DNA from 3 places in the Pectobacterium sp. PL64 genome. Region 1 is predicted to be linked to each of the others. Evidence: riboswitches for the same ligand, from Rfam matches in the RefSeq annotation. Region 1 holds a riboswitch; each other region holds the start of a gene.

Region 1 (4,139 bases):
ATGACTTTGAAATTATCGATATCGATAATAAATAAATAGGGCGATTTCGCTTCGAGCTTTTTTAATTCATTAATAAAAAATCGGCGATTAGGGAGCTGGGTGAGTTCATCACTGAATGACTGTATTTTGGCTTCGATATACTTATCGTTGATTTTATAGATCAGGTTATACACGCCAAACCCGACGCCAAACATCCCAATAATTCTCAGTAAATCCTCAACGTAATATCCAATGAATTTAGTCTGATAAACAAATTCATCCATAAAGTCAAACGTGGCGGAGCATATCCAGATGTGTAGCCCGAGGCGAATGGATAAAGCCGAAGTATGGTTAAGTGATATTTTACTGGTACACGATAGGATAAAAAAAAGAAAAACCAGTGCGATCGCATCGGTATAAGATCCAGGATTGTTGTGCAACTGCTCCTGAAAATCTCGATGCTCTAAAAACAGGACATTAAATATAACGATCAGCGCTGACGATAACAGGGCGAGCCTTATGGAATAAGACGCCTTTTTATTTTTATCAATGAAATCATAATCATATTGTTTGAAAGGCATCACTCACCTCCTCTTGTATCACCTTTTAATCCTATCATGAAACAGATTGAATAGATTCAGTATTATGCTAACCGGTGGTGTACTCCAGAGAATGACGTAGGGCAGGCTGATGCTGCAAAAAGCAGACGCCTGATGGCTCAGGCGTCTTTACCGATTAAAAATCGGCTTTCAGTACCACGCGGTAGCGGGCTTTGCCGTCACGCACGTGCTGGATGGCATCATTGATTTTCGACATCGGGAACAGTTCCGTCTGCGGTTTCACGTTGGCGCGCGCGGCGAGCTTCATCAAGGAACGCAGCTCATGCGGTGAACCGGTAGAAGAACCGGAAACACTGCGGTCGCCCGCGATAAGGGTGAAGGCTGGAACGCTGAATGGCTTCATCACCGCGCCGACGGTATGGAACTTCCCGTTATAAGCGAGCGCGTTGAAATAGGGCTGCCATTCCAGATCGACGCTCACGGTGTTGATGATGAGATCGAACTGGCCTGCCAGTGCGGTCAGCGCCTGCGGATCGCGGCTATTAACGACCTTATCGGCACCCATCGCCAGCACTTCTTGCTCTTTGGCTGGGTTCGAGCTGAACGCCGTGACTTCACAGCCCATCGCGTGCAGGAGCTTAATTGCGATATGACCCAGGCCACCGATACCGATCACGCCGACGCGGCTAGTTGCGGTGATATGATGCATTAACAGCGGTTTGAACACGGTGATGCCGCCGCACAGCAACGGACCCGCTGATTCGATATCAATGGAGTCAGGAAGCGGAATAGCCCACTGCCAGTTCGCACGGATTTTATCGGCAAAACCGCCTTTATTCAGGATCGTCGGCACGCTGCCTTGCTGACAGTTGGTTTGGCTACCGCTGATACAGGCATCGCAGTGCCCACAGCTGCGTGCTGTCCAGCCAATACCGACACGCTGACCAACCTTTAATCCTTTGTTTTTCGCCGCGTCACCCAGTGCGTGTACACGGCCAATGATTTCATGCCCGGCAACCAGCGGATAGCTCGACATGCCCCATTCGTTATCGATCATCGACAGGTCGGAATGGCACACGCCGCAGTAATCAACCGTGACTTCTACGTCTTCCGCTTGCAGTTCACCCGCATCAAACTCATACAACTCCAGCGCTGCGCCTGCTTCCGGTGCGGCATAACTCTTTATCATCGTCATCACAATTTCCTCAGTATGGGTTTGATTAACCAGTCTAAAGGGTTATGGCGTTTTTCTCTATGTCACAACGTGCCTGTGGTTTTTCATTTTGTGTCGGGTGGGCCGCGCTTGCTTTACGTTACCCACTTACTTATGCTGCAAAGCGTAGTACATGACTCGGGGTGCCCTTCTTTGTGAAGGCTGAGAAATACCCGTACCACCTGATCTGGATAATGCCAGCGTAGGGAAGTCACGGTATGCCCCACCGGTTGCCGCCTTCTTCCACGCCGGTTGGGAGACTTATGAACACGCGACCCGCCGACTTTTCTGCCGCTCAGGCTGCAACATCACTCACTCAATTCCGTTCTGCTTCGCCGCTGGTGCACTGTCTGACCAATGATGTGGTGCAATCTTTTACTGCTAATGTGCTGCTGGCGCTGAATGCATCGCCTGCAATGGTGGTCGATCCCGAAGAAGCTGCGCAGTTCAGCGCGGTGGCCGATGCGCTGCTGATTAATGTCGGAACGCTGGAACGCACGTGCGCTGAGGCGATGCGAGCGGCGGTAAACAGCGCCCATCAGGCGGGGACGCCGTGGGTGCTCGATCCGGTTGCCGTAGGCGGTTTGACCTTTCGGAGTGAATTCTGCCGTGAACTGCTAGCGTGGAAGCCAGCGGCGATTCGCGGTAATGCGTCTGAAATTATGGCGCTGGCGGGCTTAGCCGCACAGGGGCGGGGCGTGGATAGCGCCGATGATTCGCTGGCGGCACTCCCTGCTGCGCGCGAGCTGGCGCGGCAAGTGGGGACGATGGTTGCGGTGACCGGCGTGGTGGATTATGTCACGGACGGCGAGCGAGATATCGCGGTAACTGGCGGCGATAGCATGATGACGCGCGTGGTCGGTACGGGCTGTGCGCTGTCGGCGGTTGTGGCGGGTTTCTGTTCTCTGGAGGGGGATCGCTTATCGCATGTAGCGGCGGCGTGTTATGTCATGGCGCAGGCGGGACAGCAGGCAGCCTCGGTGGCGCAGGGGACGGGGAGTTTTATACCCAACTTCCTCGATAGACTCTATACCCTGCGCGCGGAGGATCTGGCATGAAGCGTATCAATGCGTTGACGATTGCAGGCACCGATCCGAGCGGCGGGGCGGGTATTCAGGCGGATTTAAAAGCCTTTTCCGCGCTGGGCGCTTACGGCACCTCGGTCATTACCGCGCTGGTGGCGCAAAACACGCGCGGCGTGCAGTCCGTCTACCGGATTGAACCGGATTTTGTCGCAGCACAGCTGGATTCCGTGCTGAGCGATGTGCGCATCGACAGCGCCAAGATTGGGATGCTGGCGCAGACCGATATAGTTGAAACCGTTGCCGAACGCCTGCGTCATTACGCGGTGCCTTTCGTGGTGCTGGACACCGTGATGCTGGCGAAAAGTGGCGATCCGCTACTCGCGCCGGAGGCGGTGGAATCGATCCGTCGTGAGCTGCTGCCGCTGGTTTCTCTGATTACGCCTAACCTGCCGGAAGCCGCTGCGCTGTTGAATACCTCACCTGCCGCTAACGAACAGGAAATGCGTGAGCAGGGGGAGGCGCTGCTGGCGATGGGCTGTCAGGCGGTGCTGATGAAAGGCGGTCACCTCAGTGAAGCGGAGAGCCCGGACTGGCTGTTCAGCCGTCAGGCCGAGCCACAGCGTTTTAGTTCTCCGCGCGTGAATACACGCCATACGCACGGCACTGGCTGCACGCTGTCTGCTGCACTGGCGGCGCTGCGACCGCGCCACGATAGCTGGGGCGAGACGGTCAAGGCAGCGAAGGACTATTTACAGCAGGCATTACAGCAGGCCGACACGCTGGAGGTCGGGCACGGCATCGGCCCCGTTCATCACTTCCACCGCTGGTGGTAGCACCATAAGTAAATTGACTTGTACTTCGCGTGACATATTTGCCAGTAATTTCAAATTAAATTAAGCGTATTCGGCATAGACAGTGCGTGATCGTCCGGTTATTTTGCTGTGAATTCTTGGCGTTAATGTGAAATAGGGTGTGGGGATAATATATGGCAGGTTCTGCTCGCAGTGCGATGGCTGCCAAGGCGCTTCAGACGATACTCAATATCGGCCTGCTGGTGCTGGCGATCATTCTGGTGATTTTTTTAGTCAAGGAAACGTTCCATCTGGCGAAGGTGCTGTTGATCTCCAACGAGAAAGATTCCTCCTATCAGCTGATAGAAGGCATTGTGATCTATTTCCTGTATTTTGAGTTCATTGCGCTAATCGTGAAGTATTTCCAGTCCGGCTATCACTTCCCGCTGCGCTACTTTATCTACATCGGCATTACAGCCATCATTCGCCTGATTATTGTCGATCACAAAAGCCCGTCGGATACGCTGGTGTATTCCGCGGCGATCCTGCTGCTGGTGTTTACGCTGTATCT
Region 2 (4,139 bases), 1.7 Mb from region 1:
ACCAGCAGAACGCGTGCGGCTTTGAGCTTATCCTGACCGTCCGGGCCAATATCTTCCAGCATGAGTTGACGGCTGTAGCGCATGAACTCGCTATCGCTCAGTCCGGCTGGCGTAGAGTGGTGATGCGTTGCCATATTATGCCTCCCGCCCTTCAATCATCCTGAGCAACGTTGCCGTTGCTTGCCGCCAGTCTGGTGCCTGCGTAATGGCGCTGACGACGGCAATGCTGCCGACGCCCGTTTTTAGCACCGCAGGGACGCTATCGATGCTGATACCGCCAATCGCCACGGTGGGAAAACGGTCTTGCAGATTGGTGATGTGGCGCGTCAGTTCAGCGAGCCCCTGCGGCGCTGATGGCATGTCTTTGGTTTGCGTAGGGAAAATATGCCCCAGCGCGATGTAGGACGGGCTGATCGCCACCGCGCGCGCCAGCTCACGATCGTCGTGCGTGGAGACGCCTAAACGCAGGCCAGCTTGTTTAATCGCGATCAGATCGGCGGTATCCAGATCTTCCTGACCCAGATGTACGCCGTGCGCCTGATGTTTTACGGCTAATTTCCAATAGTCATTGATGAAAAGCTGCGCCTGATAGCGGCGACCCAAGGCGATCGCCTGGATCACCTCGGCTTCTGCTTGTTCATCTGACCGACCTTTGATCCGGAGCTGGATCGTTTTCACCCCGACGCCGAGTAGTCGCTCGATCCATTCCACGCTATCGACGACGGGATAAAGCCCCAGCCGCTGTGCCGTTGGGGCAAAAGGCGTCGAGTCCGTCATTTGCTTACCTCGGTTTGCAGGCTGGTGGCGCTGTGATAAAGCTCGCTGCCGCGTGAGCGGAATTCTTGCGACATCTGCTCCATACCGACTTCAATCGGTTTGGCTTCCGCTTCCTGTTTCGCCGCGTAGTCGCGTACTTCCTGTGAGATTTTCATCGAGCAGAATTTGGGGCCGCACATGGAACAGAAGTGGGCGACTTTACCGGATTCTTGCGGCAGGGTTTCATCGTGGTAGGCGCGAGCGGTTTGGGGATCGAGCGCCAGATTGAACTGGTCTTCCCAGCGGAATTCGAAACGCGCTTTTGACATGGCGTTATCGCGGATCTGCGCGCCGGGGTGGCCTTTTGCCAGATCGGCGGCGTGAGCGGCGATCTTGTAGGTAATCAGCCCCTGTTTAACGTCTTCTTTGTTCGGCAAGCCAAGATGTTCCTTCGGCGTCACGTAGCAGAGCATCGCGCAACCGAACCAGCCGATCATGGCTGCACCGATGCCGGAGGTGAAGTGATCATAACCCGGTGCGATATCGGTGGTGAGTGGGCCGAGCGTATAGAACGGCGCTTCATGGCAGTGCTCCAGCTCTTCGGTCATGTTGCGGCGGATCATCTGCATCGGAACGTGGCCGGGGCCTTCGATCATCACCTGAACGTCGTATTCCCAGGCGATTTTAGTCAGCTCGCCCAGCGTATGCAGTTCGGCAAACTGGGCTTCGTCGTTGGCATCCTGAATGGAGCCGGGGCGTAAGCCGTCACCCAGCGACAGCGCGACGTCGTAAGCGGCACAAATTTCACAAATCTCACGGAAGTGTTCGTACAGGAAGCTCTCTTTGTGATGCGACAGGCACCACTTCGCCATAATGGAGCCGCCGCGTGAGACGATGCCGGTCAGGCGTTTAGCGGTCATCGGTACGTAGCGTAACAGCACGCCAGCGTGGATGGTGAAGTAGTCCACGCCCTGTTCCGCCTGCTCCAGCAGCGTATCGCGGAACATTTCCCAGTTCAGGTTTTCCGCCACGCCGTTCACTTTCTCCAGCGCCTGATAAATCGGTACCGTCCCGATTGGCACGGGGCTGTTACGCAGAATCCACTCGCGGGTTTCGTGAATATAGCGACCAGTGGAGAGATCCATCACCGTATCTGCACCCCAGCGGGTAGACCAGACCAGCTTTTCCACCTCTTCTTCGATGGAGGAGGTCACGGCGGAGTTGCCGATATTGGCGTTAACCTTCACCAGAAAATTGCGGCCGATAATCATCGGCTCTGATTCTGGGTGGTTGATGTTGGAAGGGATAATGGCGCGGCCGGCGGCCACTTCCTGACGGACAAATTCCGGCGTGATGTTCTCCGGCAGGAGAGCTCCGAAACTTTGGCCCGGATGCTGCTGGCGTAGCACGTCAGTGCGAATACGCTCGCGTCCCATATTTTCGCGAATGGCGATAAATTCCATTTCGGGGGTAATCACGCCCTGTCGCGCATAGTGAAGTTGAGTAACGCGTTTGCCCGCTTTGGCACGTAAAGGTCGTGGCAAGTGCTCGAAGCGCAGATGATCCAGACCCGCATCCGCCAGACGCTGCTGGGTGAAATCGGAGCTGACGCCAGATAGCGCCTCGGTGTCGTGACGTTCTGCAATCCAACTGGTGCGCAGCTTCGCTAGCCCAACTCGGACATCGGGTTGCGCAGCGGGATCGCCATAAGGCCCTGACGTATCGTAAACCGGGATTGGCTCATTGGGCTCGTATTGGGGGTTGTCTTTACTGCCGCCGAGTAGTGTCGGGCTGAGCTGAATTTCTCGCATCGGTACGTGGATATCATCACGTGAGCCCGTAAGGTAAATGCGTTTGGAATTGGGAAAGGCGGTTCCCTGTAAGGTTTCAATAAACTGCTGGGCGGCGGCACGCTGTTCACGGCGACCCGATTTGGATGCTGTGGGTAGCTGTGCTTCTGTAGACAATGGGTTTACAGATAACGGTTCTTTAGACAATGGTTCTGTAGACATAGCAAGTTCCTGTAAGACGTAAAGGGAAGATTGCTTGTCTGGAGCCCGGAGGGAGTAATAATGATATTGAGCGTCAGAGCAGGTATGTGGGAATACACAGCCTTGGGCTCAATGAGGTGCATTACTCTTGTTCCCTTCGCAGGTATTAACCCGATCAGGTTCCGCGGATCCCGAATTAACGGTCTCAGCCTGTGCGCTCATAAATTTCGTCATAAACGAAACACGAGCACGCTAGGCACTCCGACAAGATATGCCCGTCTCTTAAACGGGCCAATAAAACCCCTACACTGTATGTCGGCAAAACGCGGATGTCAAAGCGTGCCGCTTTTGCTTTTACAATGTGTGATGATGTCCTGAAATAACGTCAAATGACGACTATTTGTCGTAAACCTGCTGGATCATTCTGTCTTCTAACGTAAAACGTTCTTCCAGCGCTTCGCCGACGTGGGAGAGTGCCTGCTGGAATTCGAGGCAGTTATCGTGGTCGATGGCTGCCGCCAGATGGCTATCGTAAAACGTCATAATTTGCTGCGTGTTATTTTGCAGGGCGAGGTCGAGCTGGGTGGAAAGCGCTAATACTTGTTCGCTGTGCGTCGCGGCTTCATGCAGCATTTTTTCGTATAAATGAAAGTGGCCGGTAGAAAGATAGTCCACCAGATTCTGGCAAAAATTATCCAATGCCTCTTCATCCAGAAGAGAAAGCGTTTCCTTATTCGGCTTGATGCCAACCAGATGATAGTAAGCCACCAGAAGCTGCTTACGCGCTTGTAGCCATTGGTCGATTAACGCATTATTGCCACCAACGTATTCAGTTAGACTTTGTAGCTGGTTTAGCATTGTTGACTCCGTGAACGGTAAGAAATAACTGAAATCCCAGTTATAAAACTTATGTAATCACTCTGAATGTAAAATGCCAGTGAAGTGGCAGTGGAGCAATAAAAAGATATGGAACAGACGCTAAAAGGTGACGAAACCGGCTGGTGGGTAGTTAGCGATGCGGTACAAATCTGGCTCCCTCAGGGAGAATTACCGCGCGGAACGGCTACGGCGTGGTCGTTGCAGGGGAAAACGGCTCGCCAAATTGGTGAATGGCAAGGACTGCCTGTCTGGCTGGTCTGTCAGGGGCGGGATTCCGATATGGCATCGGTTCGCCAGTTGCTCGATCAGGACGTCGGCTTATTCCAACTCGCGGGGCGCGGCGTACAGCTGGCTGAATTCTATCGCTCTCATCGTTTTTGCGGTTATTGCGGCCATGAAATGGTGCGGAGTAAAACCGAGCTGGCGTGCTTATGTCACCACTGCAAAGAGCGCTATTATCCGCAGATCGCGCCTTGCATCATCGTTGCGATTCGCCGTGGCGAGGAAATTTTG
Region 3 (4,139 bases), 660 kb from region 1:
TTGCAGCACGGTAACCAGAGAGCGGTTCACGCCATCCACCACCACGGCCAGCAAAGGAGGGACGACCAGCAGCAACAGCGCACCAATCAGCAGGCCATCGGTGAGGCGGCTTAAGACGCTATCCTGCGGGTTGCGCCAGGCAAGCTGCTGTGTGCTGCCGACGGGCAGAATGCGCCCCAGTCGCTGGCTCAGCAGTACCAAACCAAGACAGCAAACCATCTGAATTAACGCCAGCAGCGCCGCGCGCCCCGGATCGTAATCAAAGCTTAATGCCTGATAGATAGCTAGCTCAATCGTGGTTGCCTGCGGGCCGCCGCCCAGCGACAGCACTGTGGCAAAGCTGGCGAAGCAGAGCATAAAAATCAGCGCGCCAGTGGGTAAGATCTGTCGGCGCAGGGCGGGCCATTCCAGCAGGCGTAAATGCTGCCAGCTGTTCATACCCAGATTCGCGGCCAACTGACGTTGCTCAGTAGCGATGCCTTCTAACGACTGCAACAGCAATCGGGTTGCCAGCGGCAGATTAAAGAAGACGTGCGCTAGCAGGATGCCCTGCAACCCATAGGGCGAAAATGTGTATTTCAGGTCAAACCAGCCCAGCGCAGAGGCCAGCCAGCCTTGGCGACCGTAAACGCTGAGCAGGCCAAACACGGCCACCAGCACGGGCAGCACCAGCGTCATCGCGCATAGGCGCAGCAGCCAGCGATGGCCAGGAAAGCGTCGTCGATACAGCGCTCTGGCGAGAAAAATGGCCGGAACGGTAGAGAACAGCGCAGAAAGAAAAGCCTGCCAGAAGGTAAACCGAATGACATGCCAGAGATAGCTGTCATGCCATAGCGTGCGCCACTGGCTTTCAGGTGCCTGTAGCCACAGGGCACCGAAAGCCAGTGCGGCAACGGAAATTAACAGCGTTGTGGCCAGTAGCCCTGGCCACAGACGTCCGCCGATCAGTGGCTGACGGCGCGTTGCCATGCCTGAATCCACTGCGTCCTTTGATCGGCTACTTCCTGTGCGCTGAACTGCATGGCTTTTTCCGGCACCGCGAGCGTCGCGAAGCCTGCTGGCAGATCAGTTTTAACTGCCGGATACATCCAGTTCGTGGTAGGGATCGCCTGCTGGAAGGTTGGGCTCAGGATGAACTGCATAAAACGTTTTGCCAGCTCGGGATTTTTGCTGGAAGCCAGCTGTCCGGCGACTTCAATTTGCAGATAGTGCCCTTCGCTGAAGGTCGCTGCCGCGTAGTTGTCTTTCTTCTCTTCAATGATGTGATAGGCCGGCGACGTGGTGTAGCTCAGCACCAGATCCGCTTCCCCTTTCAGGAACAGACCGTAGGCTTCGCTCCAGCCTTTGGTGACGGTGACGGTTTTTTTCGCCAGCTTCTGCCAGGCTTGCGGCGCATCGTCGCCGTACACTTTCTGCATCCACATCAGCAGGCCCAGTCCCGGCGTGCTGGTACGTGGATCCTGATAGATCACTTTCCACGGTTCGTTGCTGTCCACCAGCTCATGCAGGCTTTTCGGCGGGTTCTTTAGCGTGTTTTTGTTATACACAAACGCGAAATAGCCGTAGTCATAAGGAACGAACGTTTTATTGCTCCAGCCGCCCGGTACCGTAACGGCGCGGGTGTCCAGATTGTGTGGCGCAAACAGGCCGGTTTGCTCCGCTGCTTGCAACAGATTGTTGTCCAGTCCCAGAATGATATCCGCTTTGCTGTTCTTGCCTTCCATACGCAGACGGTTCAGCAGCGAAGCACCATCTTCCAGCGCGACGAAGTTCAGCTCGCACTCGCACTCTTTTTCAAACGCGGTCTTGATGACAGGGCCTGGACCCCACTCGGAAGCGAATGAGTCATAGGTATAAACGGTCAACGCAGGTTTGGCGAAAGCCGAAGCTGAGAGCAGTAGCAGGCAAGACAGGCTGGTTTTCAGCACGGTGGCTGAACGCGGTAATAATTGATTTAACACTTTGCACTCCTGAGAATCATAGGGTGGCAAAGGACTTTGAGGCAGCAATAAGCAGCACTCTCAAATCCCTTCGCCGGTATTAACCGGATCAGGTTCGACGGGTATCTTCTCAGCGAAAAATTTTCCGCACCCCGTTGAGAACGGCACATTGTAAAGGGTTAAGTCGGGCAGCGAAAGGCTCTCAGCGTTCCGGCGGCGCAAACTAGGCGGATTTAAAATCAAACCCGCCCTATTGGCTCGCTCAGATACTGCGGTGTAACAGCCGCATGCTCACAACTTCGCTTAACGTGACGGCTTTTGTGTCCTATTTGTGGTCATTTACCATTTAACGGCCTCTTTCCCGATCCGCGCAGTACACCAGTCAATAAAGGCGCGGATCGCAGGCGAGAGGTGGCGGCTTTGTGGGTAGAGAATGAAAAGAGGTTCAAGCGGGGCACTGATATCAGGAAGTAGCCTGACAAGATGTCCATCAGCAAGTTGCTGGGGCACCATATAGCTGGCAATGCGTATTAGCCCCAAACCGGCTACACCAGCGGCAACATAGGCATCAGTGTCATTGACGCTGATCTGTGCTGTTATTGGAATCGCTACGGTGCGCGATCCATCGTGAAAATCCCAGCGAGCTGAATGTCCTGTCCGGCTGTGGGTATATCCTACTGCGGTGTGCTCTTTGAGCGAGTCTAACGTTGTAGGGTAACCATGCTTCTCTAGATAGCGTGGAGACGCGCAAATATACCACTGGAACGCACCGAGTCGCCGTGCGACCAGTCGCGATAACGGCGGTTCTCCGGTTCTGATGACACAATCGATACCCTGCTGGACGATATCCACGGTGGCATCACCCAAGTGGAAGTCCAACTTTATTCCGGGATGACGTTCAAAGAAGTCGGGCAGCGTGGGGATAAGGAAATTTTTGACCAGAGAAGATGTCGCCCCGATTCTGATCGTTCCATGCAGTTCTTCCTTTTGCTGTGCCGTTACGCTTTCTGCGGCGTGCACATCATGCAAGATCGCTTTGCAACTGTCGTAATAGCGCAGGCCAACATCCGTAATGCTGAGCGCTCGTGTTGTTCGGTTGAGTAACCGAGCCCCCAGATGTGATTCGAGTTCCTTAATGCTGCGGGTTACGGTGGAGGGTAAAACATGCATGGTTTCCGCCGCTTTTTTGAAACTACCCGCATCGACCACTCGCATGAATATTTCCATGGCCTGAAACCGATCCATACGATGTCTCCTCATTTTGTTATGAAACTTCATAAGACGCGTATATGGCGTACCTATCGTGTCAGCGGCTACATCACTTAATTGTTTGATTTTTTCAAATTATGAAGTGATGTGGCTGAATCTTATCATGCGCGCATTCTTGTATAACATAACGCTCGATCTTTGGGTGTCCTGATTTTTTACAAGAGTTATCAGCTCAGGGACATATTGGCAAACTGAATGCATGGGGAAAATTCGCTCATCCCTATGATGTAGATAATTTGAAATTTCGAAGGAGTTAAAAAATGAATAACAGCGGATCGGTGCTGAAGGACATTCTTGTGCTTGGTGCAGGACAGCTCGGTATGGCGGTCCTACGTGCTCTCGCCCCGCGTGCGCGAGCCTTGGAGTTGTCGGTCACGGCGCTCGTTTCACCGGATACTATTAACGATCCTTCGGTGCAGGATAGGGCAAAGCTGGCTGAACTCCGCGCACTAGGCATTGACGTTATGGGCTTCGACCTGGCTTCTGATGAACACGCCCTGACAGCGCTTTTCAGGAATTATAAGACGGTATTGAATTGTTCGGGATTTGTGGCAGGGCCGGGCACTCAGATGAAAATAACCAGAGCGGTGTTGGCTGCCAACGTTGTGCGTTATTTCCCTTGGCAATTCGGTGTTGATTATGACGTTGTGGGCCGAAACAGCGGCCATCCGGTTTTTGATGAACAGTACGACGTGAGGCAGCTGCTACGTAGCCAACTGAGTACCGAATGGGTGATTGTTTCGACTGGCATGTTCACGAGTTTCCTGTTTGAGCCAGCCTTCGACGTGGTGGATCTGGAACGTGGAACCCTTCATGGCTTGGGAAGTTGGGATACCAAAGTGACAGTGACGATCCCCGAGGACATTGGCTGGCTGACGACTGAAATATTGCTGGCTGAACCACGATTGGCTAATGAGGTTGTTTACGTGG

What was found. Region 1 has a riboswitch for thiamine pyrophosphate ahead of thiM (hydroxyethylthiazole kinase). Riboswitches for the same ligand answer to the same signal wherever they lie in the genome.
Region 2: linked by a shared signal. The riboswitch ahead of thiC (phosphomethylpyrimidine synthase ThiC) and the one ahead of thiM (hydroxyethylthiazole kinase) in region 1 are both predicted to bind thiamine pyrophosphate.
Region 3: linked by a shared signal. The riboswitch ahead of thiB (thiamine ABC transporter substrate binding subunit) and the one ahead of thiM (hydroxyethylthiazole kinase) in region 1 are both predicted to bind thiamine pyrophosphate.

The regions. Positions count from the first base shown of each region.
Region 1 is NZ_CP092070.1:3,039,394-3,043,532, reverse strand. Features, by position in the region: gene HP572_RS13695 (GGDEF domain-containing protein) at 1-560, opposite strand, end outside; gene HP572_RS13690 (NAD(P)-dependent alcohol dehydrogenase) at 715-1,734, opposite strand; TPP riboswitch at 1,882-1,978, shown strand; gene thiM (hydroxyethylthiazole kinase) at 2,016-2,810, shown strand; gene thiD (bifunctional hydroxymethylpyrimidine kinase/phosphomethylpyrimidine kinase) at 2,807-3,610, shown strand; gene psiE (phosphate-starvation-inducible protein PsiE) at 3,763-4,139, shown strand, end outside.
Region 2 is NZ_CP092070.1:4,780,336-4,784,474, forward strand. Features, by position in the region: gene HP572_RS21470 (molybdopterin-synthase adenylyltransferase MoeB) at 1-134, opposite strand, end outside; gene thiE (thiamine phosphate synthase) at 136-777, opposite strand; gene thiC (phosphomethylpyrimidine synthase ThiC) at 774-2,768, opposite strand; TPP riboswitch at 2,883-3,021, opposite strand; gene HP572_RS21485 (Rsd/AlgQ family anti-sigma factor) at 3,144-3,605, opposite strand; gene nudC (NAD(+) diphosphatase) at 3,714-4,139, shown strand, end outside.
Region 3 is NZ_CP092070.1:3,703,660-3,707,798, reverse strand. Features, by position in the region: gene thiP (thiamine/thiamine pyrophosphate ABC transporter permease ThiP) at 1-969, opposite strand, end outside; gene thiB (thiamine ABC transporter substrate binding subunit) at 945-1,928, opposite strand; TPP riboswitch at 2,009-2,105, opposite strand; gene HP572_RS16585 (LysR family transcriptional regulator) at 2,280-3,185, opposite strand; gene HP572_RS16580 (aromatic alcohol reductase) at 3,470-4,139, shown strand, end outside.